DNA from 2 places in the Kitasatospora sp. McL0602 genome. Region 2 is predicted to be linked to the other one. Evidence: riboswitches for the same ligand, from Rfam matches in the RefSeq annotation. Region 2 holds a riboswitch; the other holds the start of a gene.
What was found. A riboswitch is a leader RNA that binds a small molecule or an ion and turns the genes downstream of it on or off. The one in region 2 is predicted to bind S-adenosylmethionine.
Positions count from the first base shown of each region.

Region 1: linked by a shared signal. The riboswitch ahead of thrC (threonine synthase) and the one ahead of ACR68M_RS25815 (aminotransferase class V-fold PLP-dependent enzyme) in region 2 are both predicted to bind S-adenosylmethionine.

Region 1 is NZ_CP197246.1:3,077,394-3,081,983, reverse strand. Features, by position in the region: gene ACR68M_RS13865 (alpha,alpha-trehalose-phosphate synthase (UDP-forming)) at 1-550, opposite strand, end outside; gene ACR68M_RS13860 (glucosyl-3-phosphoglycerate synthase) at 602-1,609, opposite strand; SAM riboswitch class I at 1,821-1,951, shown strand; gene thrC (threonine synthase) at 1,945-3,252, shown strand; gene ACR68M_RS13850 (ubiquitin-like small modifier protein 1) at 3,280-3,558, shown strand; gene ACR68M_RS13845 (cold-shock protein) at 4,216-4,422, shown strand.
Region 2 is NZ_CP197246.1:5,660,577-5,665,166, reverse strand. Features, by position in the region: gene ACR68M_RS25835 (NYN domain-containing protein) at 1-17, opposite strand, end outside; gene ACR68M_RS25830 (hypothetical protein) at 386-625, opposite strand; gene ACR68M_RS25825 (rhomboid family intramembrane serine protease) at 779-1,585, shown strand; gene ACR68M_RS25820 (Lrp/AsnC ligand binding domain-containing protein) at 1,582-1,866, shown strand; gene ACR68M_RS25815 (aminotransferase class V-fold PLP-dependent enzyme) at 1,890-3,248, opposite strand; SAM riboswitch class IV at 3,301-3,418, opposite strand; gene trpD (anthranilate phosphoribosyltransferase) at 3,494-4,567, opposite strand.

The DNA of each region.
Region 1 (4,590 bases), 2.6 Mb from region 2:
GCAGGTCGGGCCGCAGGGCCCGGAGCAGCTCCGGGGCGAGCGAGAGGTGGTAGTCCTGGATCAGGACGGCCGCGCCGGGGGCCGCCTCGGCGGCGAGGGCCTCGGCGAAGGCGGTGTTGTACGCGCGGTAGGACTCCCACTCGCGGCGGAAGCGCTCGTCGAAGACGGGGGTGACCGGGGTGTCGTACAGCAGGTGGTGGACGAACCAGAGGGTGGAGTTGGCGACGCCGTTGTAGGCGCGGGTGAAGGTGCCCGGGTCGATGTCCAGCATCCGGACGGCCTGTCCGCCGATGTCGAATCCGCCCAGGTCGAGCCGCCCTTCCGGGCTCTGCCGGGCGGCCTGCCGGTCGGCCTCGCCGAGTGCGGCGCAGACCCAGACGGCGGAGGGGTCGTCGATCGCGGACAGGCCGGAGACCAGGCCGCCGCCGCCTCTGCGCAGGGTGAGCGCGCCGTCGTCCCCACTGCTGAAGGACACCGGCCCACGGTTGGAGGCCACCAGGACGGGGGCGGCGCCGGCAGGCTTCGAACGTTCGGTCGCGAGATCGGCCATACAGGCAACCTTGCCTGAGTGGCGGGGGCGCAAACCCTGCCGGGTGCGGCACTAGCCCCGCGCCCGGTACTCCGGGACGGTCCGCATCGGGGGGCGTTCCAGGGCGCCGACCGGGTGGGTGTGGGCGGTGAAGGCGCGGGTCGCCGGGTCTCTGGTGAACTGGGTGAGCAGTGGGTGGACGAGGTCGGGCTCGGCCTTGAGGCGGTGGGTGCGGTCGAGGCGTTCCAGGGCGGTCCGGTAGATGGTGGCGGCCATCCGGCCGAGCGCCTGGCCGTCCTGGTGGCGGTGGTGGCGGACGCCGACGTCGACCTGGGCCAGTGCGTCCAGCCCGACGGTGTCCAGGGCGTCCACCAGCAGGCCGAGCTCGACGCCGTAGCCGGTCGGGAAGGGCAGCTGTTCGAGCAGTGAGCGGCGGGCCGCGTACTCGCCGCCGAGTGGCTGGACGAAGCCGGCCAGCTGCGGCCAGTGCAGGCCCAGCAGCGGGCGGGCGACGAGCTCGGTGACCCGGCCGCCGCCGGCGGGGACGACCGCGCCCTCGGTCTCCAGCGGCCGGTCGTACATCGCCTTGACCAGGTGCAGCCCGGGGTCGGTCAGCAGCGGCCCGACGATGCCGGAGACGAAGGCCGGGTCGAACTCGCGCAGGTCGGCGTCGATGAAGCAGACGATCTCGCCGGAGGTGACGAGCAGCGAGCGCCAGAGCACCTCCCCCTTGCCGGGGGCGGCGGGCAGCCGGGGCAGCACGTCGTCGCGGTGCACCACCCGGGCTCCGGCGGCGGCGGCGAGTTCGGCCGTCCGGTCGGAGGAGCCGGAGTCGACCACGACCAGCTCGTCGACCAGCGGCAGCCGCTCCATCAGCTCCCGCCGGATCACCCGGACGATCTCGCCGACGGTCGGCTCCTCGTCGAGGGCGGGCAACACCACGCTGACCGTGCCGGCCGGGCCCGCCGCCCGCTTGGCGGCGAGCAGCGTCTCGGCGGGCCGGTCGGCGGTCGTCCACGAGCGCCGGCGCAGCCAGGACGCCACCTCGGGAAGGAGAGCCGGGGTCAGCTCGTCTTGCACGGTGTCGCTCCTCGTGGGTCGTGTCTGTCGTCCTGGAGTATCAAGGCGCCGGGCCCCCAAGGCTGTTCCGGCCCGTGGCCGGTTATGGGCTGTGTCATCTCGCTGGGCGGACGCTCCCCGGAATCGCGGCCGCCTTCGGATACAGTCTTCGTACTGCGGTCGGACCTTTGCACGTCGGGGTCGGCCCAGGAGTATGACCACAACTTCATAGAGCTCATCCAGAGGGACTGAGGGAACGGCCCGTCGAAGTCCCGGCAACCTTCTCGCTCCGTGGTCGCAGACCCGGCGGGACAGGTGCCAATTCCGTCCTGTGGCGCGCCCGCGCCACGGGGAAGATGAGGAGAGAGGCCTCCGCCATCATGGCTACCGCTACCCCTGTTGCCCCCGCGACCGTCGACCTCGGCCCCGCCGCCGCGCTGTCCTGTCGTGAGTGTGGCACCCGCTTCGAGCTCGGCCCGATCTTCGCCTGCGTCGAGTGCTTCGGCCCGCTGGAGATCGCGTACGACTTCGGCAGCGAAGACACCGAGCACCTCCGCCGCCGGATCGAGGCCGGTCCGGCGTCGATCTGGCGCTACGCCCCGCTGCTGCCCGTCCCCGCCGACGTCGCCTCCAAGCCGAACCTGAACCCGGGCTGGACGCCGCTGGTGAAGGCCGACAACCTGGGCCGCGAGCTGGGCTTCACCGCGCAGCTGCACATCAAGGACGACTCCGGGAACCCGACGCACTCGTTCAAGGACCGGGTGGTCGCCTGCGCGATCGAGGCGGCGCGCGCCTTCCACTTCACCACCCTGTCGTGCTCCTCCACCGGCAACCTGGCCGGTGCGGTCGGCGCGGCGGCGGCACGGGCCGGCTTCAAGTCCTGCGTGTTCATCCCGCACGACCTGGAGCAGGGCAAGGTCGTGATGGCCGGGGTCTACGGCGGCGAGCTGGTCGGCATCGAGGGCAACTACGACGACGTGAACCGCTTCTGCTCGGAGCTGATCGGCGACCCGGCGGGCGAGGGCTGGGGCTTCGTCAACGTCAACCTCCGCCCGTACTACGGCGAGGGCTCGAAGACGCTGGCGTACGAGATCTGCGAGCAGCTCGGCTGGCGGCTGCCGGAGCAGCTGGTGATCCCGATCGCCTCGGGCTCCCAGCTCACCAAGATCGACAAGGGCCTGCAGGAGCTGATCAAGCTCGGCCTGGTCGAGGACCGCCCCTACAAGATCTTCGGCGCCCAGGCCGAGGGCTGCTCCCCGGTCTCCGCCGCCTTCAAGGCCGGGATCGACGTCATCCGCCCGGTCAAGCCGAACACCATCGCCAAGTCGCTGGCGATCGGCAACCCGGCCGACGGCCCGTACGTGCTGGACATCGCCCGGCGCACCGGCGGCGCCGTCGAGGACGTCACCGACGCCGAGGTGGTCGAGGCGATCAAGCTGCTGGCGCGGACGGAGGGCATCTTCGCCGAGACCGCGGGCGGGGTGACCGTCGGCGTGCTCAAGAAGCTCGTCGAGACCGGGCAGCTGGACCCGGCCAAGGAGACCGTCGCGATCAACACCGGCGACGGCCTGAAGACCCTGGACGCCGTCTCCGACGCCGGCATGACCACCGTCATCCGGCCGACGCTGGAGTCCTTCCGCTCGGCCGGCCTCGCCTCCGCCTGACCCCCACCCGCTTTAGGAGCACCGAACATGAGCGTCAGCGTCCGCATCCCGACCATCCTGCGCACCTACACCGACGGCGCCGCCGAGGTGAAGGCCGAGGGCAGCACCCTGGCCGAGGTCGTCCAGGACCTGGAGGCCAACTTCCCGGGCATCGCGGCCCGCGTCCTCGACGACACCGGCAAGCTGCGCCGCTTCGTGAACGTCTACGTCAACGACGACGACGTGCGTTTCGCCGAGGGCCTGGAGACGGCCGTCGCGGACGGCGCGAGCGTCTCCGTCATCCCGGCCGTCGCGGGCGGCTGCTGACCGCCCCGCACGCAACCGCGGCATTGCACGGACCCGAGCCGCCGGTGGAATTCGGAACGCATTGTTCCGTTTCTTCCGGCGGCTTCGGCATGCCCGGGGAATTCCCGTCCCGGCGGGGGAGTAGAGTGCGGCTCTGGTCGGCGTACTCCCCTCCGCCGCCTGCGGGGTATTCCCTCCCGCACTCCTTTGCGCACTCCTTCGCGGCGGCCCGTCCCGGTGGCCCGTCCATGCCTGCGCCCGACGCCTCCGACCGGCTGGTCGCATACGCAAGGCTCGTCCGGCCGCTGAGACGTCCGTCCGGTAGTACGGACCGGAAGATGTCAGGCTGACGTCAGAAATCTTTCGGCGCTTTGCGCCATTCGTCCCGCTATGCCCGGTGTGAATTGCTGTCGTCTGCCGCTTTCATCCCGGGATATCCGTCCTGTGCCCCGGTGAATTCCGCAAGGTTGGGCCTGTTGCAGAGGGCGTCTGTCCGGATACATTCAGCCGCGGTCGACGCATTCGCCCGCTGATCAGCCGCCCCCAGGGCGGCGTCAGCGGCCGCTTGCGGCGTGCAGGGCTGCGTCCAGGGGGGGTTCCCTCGGGCGTGCCTACCAGACCTGGACCCGCATCCCTGCGGGTTCGTGAAGGGCCAGCACAGTACAAGGGGAGTTCGGAATGGCTCAGGGCACCGTCAAGTGGTTCAACGCGGAGAAGGGCTACGGCTTCATCGCGGTCGACGGTGGTGCGGACGTGTTCGTCCACTACAGCGCGATCCAGATGGACGGCTACCGCACCCTCGAGGAGGGCCAGCGGGTCGAGTTCGAGATCTCCCAGGGACAGAAGGGCCCGCAGGCGGACATGGTCCGTGCGCCCGCGGTCTGACCTTTCCGCCCCTGCGGGGCCTCGGCTCGGTCACGAGCTGGTGCTCAACAGCTTCACCCGGCAGGCCCGTACGACACCCGTCGTACGGGCCTGCCGCCGTCTCCGCCGCCGTCGCCTGCGACATCGGCGCGGCTCGGCCGATTGGGCTTGCACTCGATACCCGAGAGT
Region 2 (4,590 bases):
GGGAGCGGCCGGTCCAGCCGCTCGACGGACGCCGCGGTCTCAGCAGCAGGCTCAGCAGTCGGCTCAGCGGCCGGTTCCGGAGCCTGCTCCGGGGCCTGCGAGAGCGCGTCGGCGGTCTCGGTGCCGGGCTCGGCGGGCGGCTGCCCCTGCGGCTCGGCGGGCCCCCTCGCTTCGTCCACCACGTCCTCGGCTCCGATTCTGCTCTGCGGGGTCCGTGCGGCCCGGTGCCGCTGCCCTCAAACCCACCGCTCTCTGCAATTGTCCCGGGTACCGTGCCCCACCCGGGACCACGCCACACTCCGGCCCGGACCGAGGAGTACCGATCCTGCACCCGGACGGCCGTCCCCCGGCCGGACCGGCCAGGAGTCGGCTGCTCAGCGCCTGCTCAGTCCTCGGCGCCGGGGCGCGCCACCAGCTCGACCTGGTCGACGGCGTTGCACCAGCGGCAGCGGACGGACTCCAGCGTCTCGGTGACGACCTCGGTCTCCTCCACCTTGGCCTCACCGGCCAGGTCGAAGTGCAGGAACTCGATCACCTTGGACGACCTGGTCACGTCGAAGCGGGTCAGGTTGCCGCAGAGCGTGCAGCGCCAGCGGGTCTCAGCGGTAGGGGCGGCGATGGTCATCGGGAGGTCCTCTCGGCTGTCACCCAGTTCTGGATGGAGGCAAGCCTATTGCCTGGCCTCACCCCCCTGTTCACCGGTCCGGACGCTCAGGCGCGTTAACCCACACGCAGTACACCCCGTGTCGGCACCGACCCCTGGAGGAATGCTCGCCCTATGGCGCTCTCCGTCCTCGACCGGCTCGGCACCCGTGACGCCGACCCGGCAGCCCGGCGGCCGGTGGTCACCCTCGCGCTGATCGCCCTGAGCGCCCTCGTCCTGCTGACCGGCCCGAGCTTCGGCCTCAACCCCGGCTACGGCACCGGGCAGGCGAGGGTCTGCGCCGAGCAGCGGTACGAGCAGCGCTGGGGCGCCGTACCGGTCGAGCTGACGACCGGCCACCCCCTGACCGCCGATCGGCTCGCCGCCCTGCCCAGGGCCACCCCCGACTGCGAGGTCTCCCCCACTCCGGCCAAGATCCCGGTTCTCTCGGTCCTCAGTTCGCTCTTCGTCCACGCGGGCTGGCTGCACCTGCTGGGCAACGTGCTCTTCCTCTTCGTCTTCGGCCCCGGCGTGGAGGAGCGCTTCGGCCGGATCCGCTTCCTGCTGCTCTACCTGGCCATGGGCTACCTCGCCACGTACGGCTACGCCCTCGCCGAGACCCACACGACGGACAGCGTCCGGGCCGTGGTCGGCGCCTCGGGCGCGATCGCCGGGGTGCTCGGCGCCTACCTGCGGCTCTATCCGCACGCCCGGGTCACGACGCTGGTGCCGCTGCTCCTCTTCCTCCCGCTGCGGCTGCCCGCCTGGCTCGTCCTGGGCCTCTGGTTCGTGCTCCAGTGGTGGTCCGTGCACACCGGCGGGCCCGGCGTGGCCTACCTCGTCCACGTGATCGGCTTCTCCGCCGGGTACCTGACCGTCTGGGCCGTGACGGTCCGCCGGATACGCTGGCAGCGACCCCCACGGCAAGGAGAGCCCGAGTGATCACCGCGATCGTTCTGATCAGGACCAGCGTCGACCGCATCCCCGAGATCGCCGAGGCGATCGCGGCGATCGAAGGCGTCAGCGAGGTGTACTCGGTGACCGGCGGCTACGACCTGGTCGCCATGGTCCGCGTCCGCCGCCACGACGACCTCGCCGCGGTGATCCCCGGCCAGCTCAACAAGGTCCCCGGCGTCGAACACACCGAGACCCAGATCGCCTTCCGCACCTACTCCCAGCACGACCTCGAGGCCGCCTTCGCCCTCGGCTTCGACGACGAGTAACCGCTCACCAGGGGCGTGGAGCCCTACCGCCGGGTGTCGGCCACGCAGCGGCCGCCCTCGTTGCGGTAGCTCCACGCCGCGCCGTCCGTGACCAGCTCCCGGACGGCGGCGAGGAAGCGGTCCAGGTGCTCCTCCGGGGTGCCGGCGCCGAAGCTGACCCGGATGGCGTTGAGGCTGCGCTCGCCCGGGAGCGACGGCTCCGGCGCGCCGCACTCGGACGGCGCGGCGTCCTCCCCGCCCAGCAGCGTCCGCACGAGCGGGTGCGCACAGAACAGCCCGTCCCGGACGCCGATGCCGTACTCGGCCGAGAGCGCGGCGGAGAAGTGCGAGCTGTTCCACCCCTGCACCACGAACGACAGCACCCCGACCCGGGCCGCGTCGTCGCCGAAGAGGCTGAGCACCTTGACCTCGGGGATCGCCGCCAGCCCGGCCTTCAGTCGGGCGATCAGCGCCTGCTCGCGAGCCTCCAGCGCGTCGAACCCGGCCTCGGTGAGCGCCCGGCAGGCGGAGGCGACGGCGTATGCACCGATCACGTTCGGCGAGCCGGCCTCGTGCCGCGCGGGGCCGCTGTGCCACTCGACGGCCACCGAACCGTCGGCCTCCCGGGCGACGGTACGGCTGGCGCCGCCACCCGCGAGGTACGGCTCCGCCGCGTCCAGCCAGTCGGCCCGGCCGGCCAGCACGCCGGCGCCGAACGGCGCGTACAGCTTGTGGCCGGAGAAGGCCACCCAGTCGACGCCCGACTCCCGGACGGACACCCGGTGGTGGGGGGCCAGCTGGGCGGCGTCCAGGACGACGCGGGTGCCGTACCGGTGCGCGGTCTCGGTCAGCTCGGCGACCGGCCACAGCTCGCCCGTCACGTTGGAGGCGCCGGTGACGCAGAACAGCTTGGGGCCCTCGGGGGCGGCGGCCAGGGCCTCCGCCAGGCGGGCGACGGCCTCGGCGTGCGAGCGCGGGGCGCGGAGGTAACTGACCGTCAGGCCCGCCCGGCGCCAGGGCAGCAGTGAGGCGTGGTGCTCGGTCTCGAAGGCGAACACCCGGGTGCCCTCGGGGAGCACCCCGGCGAGCAGGTTCAGCGAGTCGGTGGTCGCCCGGGTGAAGACGACCTGGTCGCCCTCCCGCAGGTCGAGGAAGTCCTCGACCGTGCGGCGGCTCTGCTCGAAGAGGTCGGTGGAGAGCTGCGAGAGGTACCCGGCGCCGCGGTGCACGCTGCCGTAGTACGGCGCGTAGGCGGCGACGTCGTCCCAGACCCGCTGGAGCGCCGGGGAGCTGGCGGCGTAGTCGAGCGCGGCGTACTCGACCTTCTCACCGGAGACCAGCGGCACCTGGACATCGTGGCCGAGGACGGCGAGCGGGGCGCAGAGTTCGGTGGCGACGGACATGAGGGTGCACTCCTTCGGGGACAGGACCCCGGGAGTGCAGAGAGACACCGGTGGTCCGCGCTTGCCACGCGGACGGATCGCCGCGGAGCCCGGTCCTCACCCAGGGCACCCCGCCACGGACGGAGGGTTGCCGGACAGCAAGCTGGGGCTTGTCGCTGTCACTCATGACCTGTCCCCGACTCTAAGCAGCAGACCAGCACGTGGTCAAACACCCGTCCGCCATCCGAGACCCCCGCCGTCCCTACTCAGCGCAGCGAGGCCTCCGCCCAGGCCTTGAGGGTCGCCTCCGCCGCACCGGAGTCGATGGCCGTCGCCGCCCGTTCCATCCCGGCGGCGAGCTGCTCGGTCAGCGGAGCGTCCGTCAGGTCCAGTGCCGCCAGCCCGGCGGCGGTGTTGAGCAGCACCGCGTCACGGACGGCGCCGCGCTCGCCCGCGAAGACCCGGCGGGCGACGGCGGCGTTGTAGGTGGGGTCGGCGCCGCGCAGCGCCGAGATCTCGACCAGCTCGATGCCGACGTCCCGGGGGTCGAAGGCGGTCTCCTGGACCTTGCCGTCCTTCACGATCCACACCTGCGAGGTGGTGCAGGTGGTCAGCTCGTCCAGCCCGTCGTCGCCGCGGAAGACCAGGGCCGAGTGGCCGCGCTGGGCGAAGACCCCGGCGATCAGCCCGGCGAGCCGGGTGTCGAAGCAGCCGACGGCATGGGCGGTGACGCGGGCGGGGTTGGTGAGCGGCCCGAGGATGTTGAAGGCGGTGGGCACGCCGAGTTCGCTGCGGGTGGGGCCGGCGTGCCGCATCGCGGGGTGGAACCTGGCGGCCGCGCAGAAGGTCAGCCCGACCTCCTCGGCGATCTCGGCGACCCGGCGGGGGGTGATGTCGGGGCTGATGCCGAGCTTCTCCAGCACGTCGGTGGAGCCGCTGGCGGAGGAGGCGGCCCGGTTGCCGTGCTTGACGACCTTGGCCCCGGCCGCAGCCGCGACGATCGCCGACATGGTGGAGATGTTGACGGTCTTGGCGCGGTCGCCGCCGGTGCCGACGATGTCGACGGCGGGGCCGGGGATGTGCAGCGGCTCGGCGTGCGCGTACATCGCCTCGGCCAGGCCGGAGACCTCCTCGACCGTCTCGCCCTTGGCCCGCAGCGCGATCATGAACCCGGCGATCCGGACCGGCCCGGCCTCGCCCCGCATGATCCGGTCCATCGCCCAGGCGGTGTCCTGCTGGGTGAGGTCGGCGCCGCTGAGCAGCGTGCCGAGGAGATCCGGCCAGGTGCGGACCACCTGCGCGGGGTCGCTACCGCCGTTCGCAGGCTGCACGTTCACCATGGCTGACTCCAGCTCTCATCGCT